DNA from 2 places in the Actinopolyspora sabaoui genome. Region 2 is predicted to be linked to the other one. Evidence: riboswitches for the same ligand, from Rfam matches in the RefSeq annotation. Region 2 holds a riboswitch; the other holds the start of a gene.

Region 1 (7,071 bases), on a different contig from region 2:
CTTCGAACCCTTCTTCGATATCCCCGACCCCGGCTCCTACGATGCACCAATCACGGCGCTGGGAAGAGCGATGGAGCAGCTGTCCTCCGGAGAGATGAAGGACCCGATCAACGGTGGGAACATCAAGGCGAATCCAGACCTCACACGGATTGGTTCAGCCGGGGACACGTTGGATAGTTGGACAGGTGAGGCCGCGGACAACTTCAAACGGAACTTCCTCGATCCGTTACCTGCTGTGACCAAGAACCAGTTCCTGCTGCTCGGCGTGCTGCGGGGCGCGCTGGAAGCGGAGCAGGAACGGTGGCGCCCGAGCACGTGATGACATCGAATCGATCGCGAGGGAGACGCTCAATGGCTTGGACAACGTCCAGAGCTGTGGGAAGAACGAGCTGAAATTCACTTTCTCGGTTGCTGCGGCGGTGGCTGCGGTCGGATCGATTCCCTTCACCGGGGGAGCCTCGGCTGCTGTGATACCGGCCGTGGGGGCTGTCGGCGCGGTAGGCACCGCTGGAATGGACGCGGCGAAAATGGCCAGAGAAGCCGGATCGGTGGAACAGGTCATACAGTCGATGAAGGATTCGATCGCCGAGCTCACGAAGGAGACCCGCGAATCCGGAAAAAAGATATCCAAGGCGCTGAACGAGGTTCCGGGTGGGGTGGAATCTGATCGCGCCGTGTTGGTTTCGGCGCGCCCCGCGCTGGCAGGAATGGGTGGCGACGAAATGACCAGCGATGAAGGGCTCGGTCGGGCGACCTAGGAGGGAATGGCGCAGTGGGCGAATTGGCGGAACGATTGGATCAAATTCGGGTTCGGGCGAAAGCTCCCGGAATGGAACTCGAAGCCGAGCTGCGTGATCGTAGCCAGGTGACGCTTGAGTTCGGAGAGAGTGTGTACGAGTTCATCGACGAGCGCTTCCTGGAACGCGCTTTGACGGGTTTGGCCCGACGGTTGTACACAGGGTGGGTAAAGCAGTATCGCGAGGCGATCAGCACCACGAATCTGAACATCGAACCGAATGACCAGCACGATTCCGAGTTCGAGGAGGAGATGCGGGTGGTCGAGGCGAGCGTCGAGTCAGGCGACGGGCGCATCGCCGTATCCACGGTCGGGATGCAGGACTTCAGCGCGACTATCCATCCCGGTACGGTGCGCGAGCTGAGCGAACGCGAGTTCGTGGCACGGGTCGCCGAGGTAACTCCGGCTCTGATCCAGCGTTTCCAGGCGAAAGTAGCCGAGCTGAAGGTGCGGTACTACGGATGAGCGCTCGTTTGGTGCGGTTCATAACCGCGATTTTGGTGCTGTTCGCCCTGGCGACGGCGTGTGGCTCTTCGGATAGACCGCGCGAGTTGTCGTTGGACGATGTGCGACCGTGTGATCTGATTCCGCGGACAAAACTACGTGATCTTCAAGTGAAGGCGCCGCCGCAACCGGTTTCGGTCGTGGAAGGTTCGGACGAGGAAGGTACGAGTTGTCAGTACTCGCCCAAGTACGGGGGGACCGTGACCGTCGCCGTCGTAACGAATCACGGAATAGACCGGTGGACCAACGGGTCCATGGCGTCGTCCAGGGCGGTCGATCTGCCTCGGGTGCGGGGCTATCGTGTGATCAGACTCGAGTACGGCGAATCCGCGAGCGGGCCGCACGAGAGCTGCACAACGTACGTCGACGTGGCGAGTGGCCAGTCACTGAAAGTACACGTGAGTGAGAACTCGACGGATGACCCACCCACGTGTGAGACGGCACGTCGATTCACGAGGTCTGCGATTCGGTCACTCGCCGGTTGACGTGGCAGCCTTGGCGCCCGCTGATAGCTAGCTCACCAGGCGTGAGCGGAGCCGTGCGGCGGCTTCTCGGGGGTTCTCCGCCTCGGTGATCGCGCGGACCACCACCACGCGTTCGGCGCCCGCTGCCATGACCTCGTCCAGATTTTCCGGGCCGATACCGCCGATAGCGAACCATGGCCTGCCGTGGCCGTGGTGCTCGGCGGCGTGGCTCACCAGCTCGATGCCCGCCGCTTCGCGGCCGGGTTTCGTGGGGGTGGTCCACACCGGGCCGGTGCAGAAGTAGTCCACCCCGCGCTCGGTGGCCGCCGAGTCCGCCTGCACCACGTCGTGCGTGGAGCGGCCGATGATCATCTGATCGCCGACGATGCCGCGAGCGGTCTCCACCGGTAGGTCGTCCTGCCCCAGATGCAGCACGTCCGCGTCGACGGCCAGCGCGATGTCCGCGCGGTCGTTGACCGCCAGCAAAGCGTCGTGCCGGACGCAGGAATCGGCCAGCACCCGCAACGCCTCGAGCTCCTCGCGGGCCTCCAGCGGAGCGCCGGACTCGTCCTTGTCCCGCAGCTGGATGATGTCCACACCGCCCGCCAGTGCCTCGTCCACGAACTCGGCGAGATCACCGCGTTCCCGGCGCGCGTCGGTGCACAAGTACAGCCGCGACTGATCCAGCCGGGCGCGCATTCCGTAGCCGTCCATTCCGGGCATGCGTCCAGGGTAGGTCACGCGGTGGGCGGTGGCGCCAGTCACATTCCCCAGCGGGTCGCGTGGTGGTTCTCCCGAGGGTGACCGGTGGCTCCTCGGGTGCTACCTGACGCGGACGGAGTTCATCACCTAAGCTGTGCGATGGGTACCCGCGGGAGTCCGGCCGAACGGACTGAGAGGGGGCTGAAGCCCCGACCGCCGAACCTGATCCGGATCATGCCGGCGCAGGGAGCGAGCATTGACCGACGAACGACATCACGACATCGCCCTGGTGGGCGGCGGTGTGATCGGGCTGTCCTGTGCGTGGCGGCTGGCCACGCTGGGCTGCCGGGTACGACTGGTCGACCCGGAACCGGCGAGCGGCGCTTCGCACGTCGCCGGCGGGATGCTGGCGCCGCTGGCCGAGACCTGGTTCGGTGAGGAGGAGCTGCTCGAACTGGGAGCGGCCTCATTGCGCCGCTGGCCGGACTTCGCCGCCGAACTTTCCCGCGCCGCCGACGCGCCCTCCGGGCTCGGCGAGCGGGGCACGCTCGTCGTCGGGGCCGACAGCGCCGACCGCGAGCAGCTGCACGAGGTCGCCGAGCACCTGGCCAAGCTGGGCCGGACGGTGACCAGGCACTCCGGCAGGGCGTTGCGCAGGTTGGAACCCTCGCTGGCTCCCGCCGTGCAAGGCGGGCTGGAAGTGCCGGGCGATCTCTCGGTCGACAACCGCACCACGCTCGACGCACTGCGCGAGGCCGCGCGGCGGGCCGGGGTCGAGTTCCACACCGAAACGGCGCACCGCGTCCGTCCCGGTGTGGTGGAGCTGCCCGATTCCGAGTTGCGCTGCGACGTGGTGGTGATCGCGGCGGGCAGCAACTCCGGGCAACTGCACGAGGACCTGGCCGAGCTGGTCCGCCCCGTCAAGGGCGAGATCCTGCGGTTGCGGCGCAGGAGCACCGCGCTGCCACCACCCGAGCACACCATTAGGGGACCGGTGCACGGCAGGCCGGTCTACCTGGTGCCGCGCCCGGACGGCCTGGTCGTGGGGGCCACGCAGTACGAGAACGGATTCGACACGCGGGTAACCGTGGGCGGGGTGCGCGACCTGATCGGCGACGCCGAGCGAGTGGTGGCCGGACTCGGGGAGTACGAACTGGCCGAGGCCACGGCGGGGTTGCGTCCCGGCACGCCGGACAACCTGCCGCTGATCGGCTGGCTGGAACCCGGGGTGTTCGTCGCCACCGGGCACCACCGCAACGGATTCCTGCACGCACCGATCACAGCCGACGCGGTCACCGCGCTGCTGCGGGGCGGCCACGTGCCCACTGAGACCGAACCCGCCGACCCGAAGCGAAGTGGAGTTCGACGATGAACGTCACGATCAACGGAGAGCGCTACGAGTTCGAGCAGGGCGCGACCCTCGCCGACGCGTTGGAACGTTTCCGGAGCCCGGCCCGCGGGGTGGCCGTGGCGCTGGACGGCGCCGTGGTTCCCCGCGACCGCTGGCAGGAGACCGAACTCGGCACGGCCGCGACGGTGGAGATCGTCACCGCCGTGCAAGGAGGATGAGCATGGACGATCCGCTGGTCATAGCCGGACACGAATTCGGTTCGCGATTGATCACCGGTACAGGGGGCGCGGCCAGCCTGACCGCGCTGGAGCAGGCGCTGATCGCCTCCGGTACGGAGCTGACCACCGTGGCGATGCGCCGCGCCGACGCCGGTGGGACCACCGGGGTGTTCGATCTGCTGCATCGGCTCGGTATCGCTCCGTTGCCCAACACCGCCGGGTGTCGCAGCGCGGCCGAGGCGGTGCTCACCGCGCAGCTGGCACGCGAGGCCCTGGGCACGAACTGGATCAAGCTGGAAGTAGTGATCGACGAGGACACGCTGCTGCCCGATCCGGTGGAACTGACCGACGCCGCCGAGCAGCTGATCGAGCAGGGCTTCGTGGTGCTCGCCTACACCAACGACGATCCCGCGCTCGCCACCCGGCTGGAACAGCTCGGCTGCGCGGCGGTGATGCCGCTGGGCTCGCCGATCGGTACGGGGCTGGGCATCCGCAACCCGCACAACATCGAGATGATCTGCTCCCGCGCTTCGGTGCCGATCGTGCTCGACGCGGGGATCGGCACCGCCTCGGACGCGGCGCTCGCCATGGAGCTGGGCTGCGACGCGGTGCTGCTGGCCTCGGCCGTCACCCGTGCGCACGATCCGGAGCGGATGGCCGCCGCGATGCGCTCCGGGGTGGAGGCGGGGCGGCTGGCCGCCCAGGCGGGTCGGATTCCGCGTCGCTACTGGGCCGAGGCATCCAGCCCCGGCAGGCCGATGGGGTGACGGTGGAGGCCGGACATCCGGGTGATCGACTCGCTCGAGTCGCGCACCAGGCCGTCCGGCCGATGCGGATCGTAGAAGTGTCCGTCCCCGGCGACCTCCGGGACGGCTGGAGTCAGCCGTTCACCGGATCCGCAACCGCTCCGGGCGCACGAACGAGATGGTGTAGCTCTTCCACGGATCGTTGTAGCCGAACGTCTCGTCGATCGCGGCCCTGGCGTGCAGCGCGTTCTCCAGCAGGGAACTCGCCAGCAGCTCGGTCGCGGGTGCCTGCCCCGACGGGATGTCGGGTATCCGCGCCGTGGTGTTGCCGCCGAGCAGATCGTCGACCGCGCTCAGCGCCGGCACCGCCAGCGCCCGCTCGGAGTCGGGCCGGAAAGCCAGCGTAGCCAGGTCCTGCCGCAGCGCGTCCAGCGCCACCGCCGCCTCCCTGCTGCTGCGCTCGGCTTCCTCCTCCACCGTGTCGGAACCGTCCAGTTTGGCCGGTAGGCCGAGCAGGTCCTGGGTGCGCCGCAGCGCGAGCACGTGCGCCGCTCGCAACGGTTCCCGCAGATCGGCACCGCGACCGGCCGCGCGGACACTACGCAGCAGTTCCGAGACCGACCACACTGTGGCGCGCACCGTCCCCCGCACGTCCGGCACCAGGCTGCCGGGCAGCACCAGGTAGCTCACGAATCCCACGCTGAGCGCGATCGCGGCACCGATCGCCGTGTTGGCCGCGAAGCTGATCGTCGCGTTGACCAGCGAACGCTCGTCCAACTCCACGATCCGGGCGAGCACGGTGATGGCGATCAGCGCCCCCAACAGCACGCGGTAGTCGTTGCGCAGCCGCTCCACCCGCAGCAGCATCGCCGCTGTGAACACCGGTATCAGCAGCGTGGCGTAGGGCAGCAGCACGATCACCACGGCCAGCACTATCACCCCCAGCACCGCGCCTCCGGTGCGTTCCAGCGCCCCGTTCATGCTGTCCCGCGCCGCCGGCTGCAGCACCACGTACAGGCTCAGCAGCAGGGTGGAGGCGGAAGGGTCCCGCAGCAGCAGCACGATCACCATGCCCACCGCCACGGCCAGGGTGCAGCGCAGCGCGTGCCGGAACAGTGAGGACCGCAACGACAGATGCGCCCGCACCGCCCCCACGGCTTGCTGCCTGCGGCCACCACGCGCCGCCGGAGTGACCACCGTGTGGTCCCGCTGCAGCACCGCGCGGCGCACCCGGTCGAAACCCTCGTTGATGCCGCGCACCGCGTCCGGCACCTGCCGGTTCGCCGCCCCTTCCAGCACCTCTGGCCGTGTGCGGGCCAGCCCGTTCAGACCGGTGCAGACCCGCGAGCGGACCGCCACCGCCAGCTCGGCCGCGATCTCGTCGGCCCGCGCGGCGATGCGGTACAGCCATTCCCGCTGCTCGCCGTGCGATTGTTGGGCCTGCGCCAGCAGTACCTCGCGAGCTGCCCGGAACCGGGCGGCACCCGCCAGCACCTGTCCCAGCCAGCCGACCCTGCCGTCGGCGCGCCAGGCGTCGGCGGCGCTCTCGACCACGCCCGGCCCGGGGGTGGTCAACGTGCGCGCCACGGTGGCGCGGATGGTCCGGCTCGGATCGGTCAGCCCCACCAGCACCCGCAGCAGCAGCGCGAACAGCGCGCCGAGCACCGCGGCGGCGGCCAGCCTCCAGGCCGGTTCTCCCGCGCCGATCCCGGTGGTGGTGGAAAGCAGCGTCGCGGCGGCGAAGGTCTGCCCGAAGGTGCGGTAACGCTCTCCCAGCGCGGGCAGCATGCCCGAGCCGAACACCACGGCCGCCACCAGCGCCCCCGCGAACACCGGCTCGTTCGTCAGCAGCGGACCGATCGCCAGCACCGCCGTGATGGCGGGCGCGAATCTCGCGAACATCCGCAGGTCGGCGCGCAGTGAGTGCCCGCCGGAGGAGACCAGGGTCAGCACCGCCGTCATCCCCGCGATGATCAGCGGTTCTCCGACGTCGGACAGCCAACCGACGAGGCTCGCCACCACCACGGCCAGCAGCACTGCCGTGGTGTACTGCCGCTGTCGCGGGTCTGGTGCGCCCGCTTCGGTGGACAGCTCTGCCCGTAGTCGTTTCAGCACCGGATTCGCCCCACGCTTCCCCTGGTGTGTGCTCGTACTGACGTATCGACGGCGATGCCGACGATCGGCTGTTACCAGGGCAGGGGTCCCCGAACCACTCTGCCGTGGTAATTCAGTCCCTCGTCGGATACGTCGACACACCCCACGATCAGGGTTACCGAGCAGCGAGCGAAAT
Region 2 (7,071 bases):
GAGGGTGACCGGGGACCGGCGTACCTCCTCGGTCAGCCCGGAACGGTCGTGCATTTCCCGCACGACCTCCGGCATGTTTCGCAGTGCCTCCTCGTCGGCGTGGATCACGATGTCCACACCTTCGCCGAGAATGTTCAGGTCGGCATCGGTGACCAGGGCGGCGATCTCGATCAACGCGTCGTTGCCGAGCTCCAGCCCGGTCATTTCGCAGTCGATCCACACTAGACGATCGTTCACCGTGGTTAGCCTAACGCGCCACGGTGGGTGCACGCTAAACCGTCGGTGCGTCGTCACGCCACGGCTCTCCCCCAGGGGACTTGCCACCTGGACCCGCGACGGGGGAGGTGCGACGTGGTGTGGTGGAACGTTCGACGTCGCACCTCCCGGAACGATTGCCGCGCGAGCGGTCCCACCGACCGCATCCCCGACAGCGTGCGGCCGACGAGCTCTACCGTGACGCGTCCCGGAAGGGCAGCCTGTTCGGGACCACCTTGCCGGTGGCGTTGCGGGGGAGTTCGTTCAGGAATACCACGTCACGGGGGCGGGCGAACGTGGACAGTTTTTCCCTCACCCGTTCACGAACGGTGTCCTCGTCCAACTCGTGGCCGTCGTGCGGCACCACGAAGGCAGCCAGCCGCTGTCCGTGCTTGGGGTCCTCGACCCCGGTGACCGCCACTTCGCGGACCTCCTCGAACGAGGCGATGACGTCCTCGGTCTCCTTGGGGTAGACGTTCTCCCCGCCCGAGACGATCATGTCGTCGGCTCGCCCGACGATGAACAGTCGGCCCTCCCGATCGAGATAGCCGAGATCGCCGGTGGGCATCAACCCGTCCGTGCGCCGGACTTCCTTGCCGTTGGTGTATCCCTCGAACAGCATGTCGTTGCCCACATGGACAACACCGGTCTCGCCGCTGTCCACCGGAGAGCCGGACTCGTCCAGGATCCGCAGCGTCGTGCCTCGGGGCGGTTTGCCCGCCGTGCCGGGCGCGGTGCGCAGGTCCCTCGGATTCGCGATACTCACCCAGGAAGCCTCGGTGGAACCGTAGAAGTTGTACAGCACCGGCCCGAAGGCCCGTTGGAACTCGGTGGCGAGCGTGCCGGACAGTGCCGAACCACTGCAGGCGACGATTCGCAGTTCGCGGTGATCGTAGTTGCGCCGCTGCCGTTCCGGCAGTTCCAGGATTCGTTGCAGCATCACCGGCACCGCGAACATGGCGCCGCAGCGATGTCGCTGCAGCGCGGCGAGAGTCTGCTGCGGATCGAATCCTCTGCGTAGCACCAGGGTGGCTCCGAGTACGGTTCCCAGCTGGAACGCGGCCAGCCCCCAGGTGTGGAACATCGGAGCGCAGACCAACATCCGTTCACCGCTGCGCAGCGGCACCCTGGACATGATCGTCGTCGCCGGGCTCAGGTTCGGCGGATCGGGACGCCGCGCGCCCTTGGGTGTGCCGGTGGTTCCGGAGGTCAGCACGATCATCCGGCCGTGCCGGGGACGTTTGGGCAGCGGAGTCGCCGGGGATCGTCCGATCAGCTGCTCCAGGGTGGTCTCGCTCGTCGTGCTCTCCGTCCAGCTCACGAGCAGTTCCGCGCCGTCCGGCAGCCGCAGCCCCTCGGTGAACTCGGAGTCGGAGATCACCACCGCCACACTCTGCTCGGCCAGTACGGCCGACATCTGCTCGGCACTCATGCCGGTGTTGAGCAGCACGGAATCAGCACCCAGTTTGCTCGCCGCCAGCAGGCCCTCGACGAAACCGTGATGGTTCCGGCACAGGATCGCCACCCTGGAGCCGGATTTCACCCCGTACTCGCGCAGCCCGTTCGCCAACCGGGTGGTGCGCTGCTCCACTTCGGCGAAACTCAGCGCACCGCGCTCGTCGATCACGGCAGGGCGGTCGGGGTGGCGTATCGCGCCCACCGTGTACCCGAGCGGAATCGCGATCCCCCAACGTCGGTAGGCCATCGCGATCCGCAGCAGCCTGTCCGGCCGCATCGGGCGGACGACACCCTGTCTTATCAGGGTAAGGGCGTCGAGCAGTACCGGTGCCCGTCGTGCGAACCATCGGGCTACAGCGCCCTGTTCGGCTCGCTCGACTCGGCGTTTACCGGTTGCTCTCGGCAACGGGCTCCGCGACCGGCTCTCAGGGGTCCGCTCACTCGTCACGCGACACCTCACAACTCTATCTACTCGTGAGTAGATAATGCCTTGTGTGGCGCTCGCAAGGAAGGGGAGAGGCGTCAGGAATGTCCAGATCTCCGAATCGGCTGGCACACTCAGCGGGGTGAGCGGTTACGACGCGCGGCTGTGGCGAGTGCTCGACCGGGCCCTGCTGATCCTGGCTGTGGGAACGCTGGGCCTGCTGATCGGGCTCGGCGACTCGCCGGAACGAGTCGACTCGGCCCTCGGGCTGCTGATCCTGGCGGCGGCTGTGCTGCCGATCGCGGTGACCGTGGGCCGACTTCCCTCCCACGCACGCGCGAGACTTCGCGAACTCCCGCGTCGCCGTCGGTTGTTGACGGTCACCGCGTTCCTGGCGGCATGTGCGGCGATGTGCATCGCGCTCTGGACTCTCCACAACGCCCTCACGCCCGGGACACTCGCACCACTGGCGCTGGCGGTTCCGGCGCTCGCTCTCGCCGGGCTCGCCACCCTCGGTGTTCGGGTCACCGGCGGGCGGGGTCGTTGAGAGCTTCGGACAACTCGCCACGACCGGAACGGGCTGGTCGTGGCACGAGGCCCGATTCCTCGGCGCGCTCCGGTCGCTCCCGGGAGCCGCCGGAAGAACGGGTGATGGTCAGACCGACCGAACGACCAGACCTTCCCGCTCGCAAACGAAATCCAGCGAGCCCTCGAACTCCGCGATCGGCATCTCGTCGCGGATCAAGCGATGTGGCCCACCGTGCGTCTCCAGACTCAACCGGTCCGCGGTGAAGTGCTGCTCGGAGTAGTCCGGCCCCTCGATGCGGACGTCCAGTTGCCCCTCGTGCAGCGTGATCGTGACCTGCCCACCGGGAATGGACAGCGGCTCACCGCCGCGGTTGAGCGTGATGCTGCCTTCCGTCGCGTTCTCCGGAAGCACCACGACCCTGCTCAGCGCGGCGTCCCTGCGGGAGTCCTGCCGGTTCATCGCGATCACGTCGCGCCGCAGGCTCTCGCCCGGCTCGCCCTCCTCCGGGCGCGGCGCCAGCAGTGCCGCCCGTTCCTTCGCGGCCAGCCGGTAGGGCTGCCAGGAACCCGTGCCCACCAGGTTGATCACCGAGTCCACACTGCTGTCGGCGAGCAGTTCCTCGCTGTCCGGCGCCGGGGTGATCTCGGTGGCTCGCACCCCACGCTCGTCGAGCAGCTGCCGCAGCGCTCGGGCACGCTCCCGCGCCTTGCGGTCGAAACCACGGTTGATCGCGACCGTGGTGGAGCCACTCGCGGTTTCGGCTGCCGCCTCGGCGAGTCCCGCCAGCGGTTCCCAGACCGCGGCCGGGTCCTGCTCCGGGTTCTGCCCGGCGTGCGTGCTGCTGAGTACTTCGGTAGTGCTGTTCATTGCCCCAACTCTAGTCCGCCGTCGTGCGTGGCCTCACGATCCCGGAGTGCTGTGCGGCATCCGCGGCCCTCGGTGTGACATAACTCGCCGGAGGCCGTTCCATGATGTGGTGCCCGGCCGGTTCCCCCGTGGCGTCCGGATCCGAGTAGTGCGGCGGTCGCTCCCACCGTGCCCCGCGTTCCGCGAAAGGTGTCCGTACAGTGTTGCGTCCGGGACTGTGTGTTTTGGAGGCTGCACCTTTCGAAGGTACCCGCCGTCCGGTCTGGCAGCGACCGGACGACGAACACGCCTCATGTTGGCCGCGAGTCGGAGGCAGCGGATGACGGAGTTGCTGTACTGCGCCGAACAGCCGGAGGGTCGTATGCCGGAAACCGCCAGTGGCGTACTGGTCCGGTGGTTGGCGGCGGACGGCAGCCGGGTGAGGGCTGGGCAGCCGTTGGCGGAAGTACGTGCCGCGGGCAGGAGTGACCGGGTGCACTCCCTGGCTACCGGAACGCTGCGCCAACAGGTGCGGCAGGGTGAGGCGTTGCTGCCGGGGTTTCCGGTCGGCCTGATCGAGTAGCGGCCTTGGACGGACGCGGCGTTGTGCCGTTCGGCGTTGACCGCCGCTGCTATCTTGAGGTTCGCCGGAGTGGTGACGAACGAACCCTCTCCGGCCAGTGACGCGGGGTGCCCGGCCGTTCGGTCGGGCTGAGAGAGACCCGTCGAACCTGAACTAGTTCGCACTAGCGGAGGGACGTCGCGGTGTTGCCGGCTCGTACGTGTGCCGTCATGCCCGGTTGCCGGGTGGTTCCAGCTGTTCCGGGGCCGGTGTGCGGTCGCTCCGGACGAGCCACGTACGCCGTCGCCACGCCCCCGTGCGCGTCCAGCCGTGAGAGGGGCAGCAGTGATTCCGAACGTGCTCACGATCGCCGGTACCGATCCCAGTGGGGGAGCGGGTATTCAGGCCGATCTGAAGACTTTCTCCGCCCACGGCACCTACGGTATGGCGGTGACCACGGCGCTCGTGGCCCAGACCACCACGGGAGTCTCCTCGGTGAGGGAGATCCCCTCGGACTTCGTGGCCGATCAGCTACGGACCCTGTTCGACGACGTGCGGGTCGACGCGGTCAAGATCGGGATGCTCTCGGACACGGAGATCATCCGAACCGTCGCGAGGGTGTTGTCCGAGTACTCGGCACGCGAGATCGTGCTGGATCCGGTAATGGTCGCCAAGAGCGGAGACCGGCTGCTTGCCGCCGACGCGGTCCGCGCGTTGCGGGACGAGTTGCTGCCCCGCGTTGACCTGATCACACCCAATCTGCCCGAAGCCGCGGATCTGCTCGGTACGTCGGAGCCCACCGGTACCGATGGAATGGCCACTCAGGCCGAACGGCTGTCCGGGCTGGGAGTCGAGCGGGTGCTGCTGAAGGGCGGTCACCTGGGGGGCGAGTCCAGCGTGGACGTGCTGCGCACCGCGAGCGGTGTCGAGATGTTGGCGCACGAGCGCGTGGTGACCAAGAACGACCACGGCACGGGGTGCACCCTCTCGGCCGCCACGGCGGCACTGCGGGCCCTGGGGCGGGACTGGCCCACCGCCGTGCGCGAGGCCAAGGAGTACCTCACCGGTGCGCTGCGCGCCGCCGACCTGCTCGACGTCGGACAGGGCCACGGCCCGGTGCACCACTTCTACCGCTGGTGGCCTGCTGCGAGCACGCCGCCCAGCTGATCACTCCGTCCATGACGTCGAAGCACACCATCCGCGAAGGTCCCGGCCTGCCACCGCCGTCTCCTCGGTGGGCCCGCCTCGAAGGGATCGCTCCCGAGGCCCAAGAGGGGAACACGGCCCACGAGGGGAAGACCTCGCAAACCGCCCCGACGAACCGCCGAAGCGGAGGAAAGACATGAGTTACCGCCTTCCCGACCCAGTACCCGGCGGTTTCTGCGCCGAAGCCTGGTCCTACACCGCCGAACTGCAACGTGCGATCGTGCACCACCCGTTCAACACGGCACTGGCCGACGGCAGCCTGCCACGGGACCGGTTCGCGTTCTACATCGTGCAGGACTCGCGCTACCTGTTCGGCTTCGCGCAGGCACTGGCCGCCGCCGCGAGTCGGGCCGACGATCCCGCCGATGCGGCTTTCCTGGCAGGCAGCGCGCACGGAGCGTTGGCCGAGGAGCGCAAACTGCACGCCGGTTACATCGAACAGCTCGGTCTCACCGAGGAGGAGATGTCGGGGATCCAGACCTCACCGACCTGTCTGGCCTACACCTCCTACCTGCGTGCCACCGCGCTGAGCGAGCCCTACCCGGTGCTGGTCGCCGCCCTGTTGCCCTGCTTCTGGGTGTACCAGCACGTGGGCAGCACGATTCTGGAGAGCACCGGAACGACGGCCGGGCACCCCTATGGTCGGTGGATCGCCACCTATGCGGACGAGGAGTTCGCCAACGCGGTACTCGGTGCCAGGGAACTCACCGACAGGCTCGCCGCGGGAACCGACGAGAACACGCGGCGCCGCATGCTCACGGCCTTCGTGCGGTGCAGCGAGTACGAATGGTTGTTCTGGAACAGCGCGTGGGAGACCGAGAGCTGGCCCACCGCGGCCTGGCTCCCCGCACCGCACGAGTGACGCGCGCACCGGAGTTCGTCCCCGGTCGACTCCTCGCTCGGTGTGTGCCTTCGGCGCGGTGAGCGTCGAAACGATCACTTCAACGGCGAGGTCCGCTCGGGAGGCTCCCGGCTTCGGAGCGGTGTCAATTTCCCGCGAAATCGCCGGGCCGCCAGCACCGACGAGTAGCCGCACTCCGACCGCGCCGGCAGTCGGCACCGCCGCGGGTTCTCCGGGGAGTGCCTCGCGAGGACGGCCCCGACGTTGTGTAGGTCGCTACCCGATGTCGGGGCACCCGCAGCGAGGCGCCCCCGGAGGTTCCGCCAAGTGAGTAGCTACGGAGACCGGTCAGGGCTCTACTGGGAGTAGATTTTGGCGGCGAGTTCGGCCTTGGCCGAGCGAAGCGAGTCCAGCGTGCCGAGATCGAATCCACCGGCGGGCTCCTTGGCTACCGAGATGCTCAGATCCGTGTTCAGCGACCACCCGGACCCGCTCGCGATCAGTGAACCGTGTTTGCCGGTGTAGTAGTCGGCGTCGATCGCCAGTGCGGTTCCGGCCGCTCCGCTCGCCGCGGCGACCAGGTGGGTGTGGAACCGGGTGGACAACCACCGCTGTTCGGCGTTGGCGGGCAGGCCCGAATTCATGATCTCGGAGAACGGGTAGAAACGGGCCCCGGGTAACTCGTGTTTCAGCAGGGTGTAGATCTCGCGATCCACCAGCGGCATCCCCTCCACGAATCCGATGCGTTCGGAGGGGGTTTTCCAGTGCCGCAGGGTCTCGAGTACGAAACCGGCCAGCGCGGCCCGGCTCATGCTCAGCAGGTCGGACTGCACGCAGATCATGACCTCGGGACAGTCGTCCTGCCGGTACATGTGGGGCGTGATCCCGAAGAACAGGTCGTCGCCGGTGTCGGTGACGTCCGGCACGTTGGCCAGCGCGTCCAGCGAGGG

Evidence for each region. A riboswitch is a leader RNA that binds a small molecule or an ion and turns the genes downstream of it on or off. The one in region 2 is predicted to bind thiamine pyrophosphate.
Region 1: it holds a riboswitch for thiamine pyrophosphate, as region 2 does, so the genes downstream of both, thiO (glycine oxidase ThiO) here and thiD (bifunctional hydroxymethylpyrimidine kinase/phosphomethylpyrimidine kinase) in region 2, are expected to answer to the same signal.

The regions. Positions count from the first base shown of each region.
Region 1 is NZ_JBMIHH010000009.1:142,196-149,266, forward strand. It holds gene ACOQFL_RS17540 (hypothetical protein) at 1-319, shown strand, start outside; gene ACOQFL_RS17545 (hypothetical protein) at 357-758, shown strand; gene ACOQFL_RS17550 (hypothetical protein) at 830-1,261, shown strand; gene ACOQFL_RS17555 (DUF3558 family protein) at 1,258-1,785, shown strand; gene thiE (thiamine phosphate synthase) at 1,813-2,487, opposite strand; TPP riboswitch at 2,626-2,732, shown strand; gene thiO (glycine oxidase ThiO) at 2,723-3,838, shown strand; gene thiS (sulfur carrier protein ThiS) at 3,835-4,035, shown strand; gene ACOQFL_RS17575 (thiazole synthase) at 4,038-4,802, shown strand; gene ACOQFL_RS17580 (FUSC family protein) at 4,923-6,896, opposite strand.
Region 2 is NZ_JBMIHH010000005.1:247,733-254,803, forward strand. It holds gene orn (oligoribonuclease) at 1-237, opposite strand, end outside; gene ACOQFL_RS11160 (AMP-binding protein) at 449-1,990, opposite strand; gene ACOQFL_RS11165 (hypothetical protein) at 2,280-2,684, shown strand; gene ACOQFL_RS11170 (hypothetical protein) at 2,793-3,533, opposite strand; gene ACOQFL_RS11175 (biotin/lipoyl attachment domain-containing protein) at 3,853-4,095, shown strand; TPP riboswitch at 4,189-4,287, shown strand; gene thiD (bifunctional hydroxymethylpyrimidine kinase/phosphomethylpyrimidine kinase) at 4,420-5,241, shown strand; gene tenA (thiaminase II) at 5,417-6,142, shown strand; gene ACOQFL_RS11190 (polysaccharide pyruvyl transferase family protein) at 6,478-7,071, opposite strand, start outside.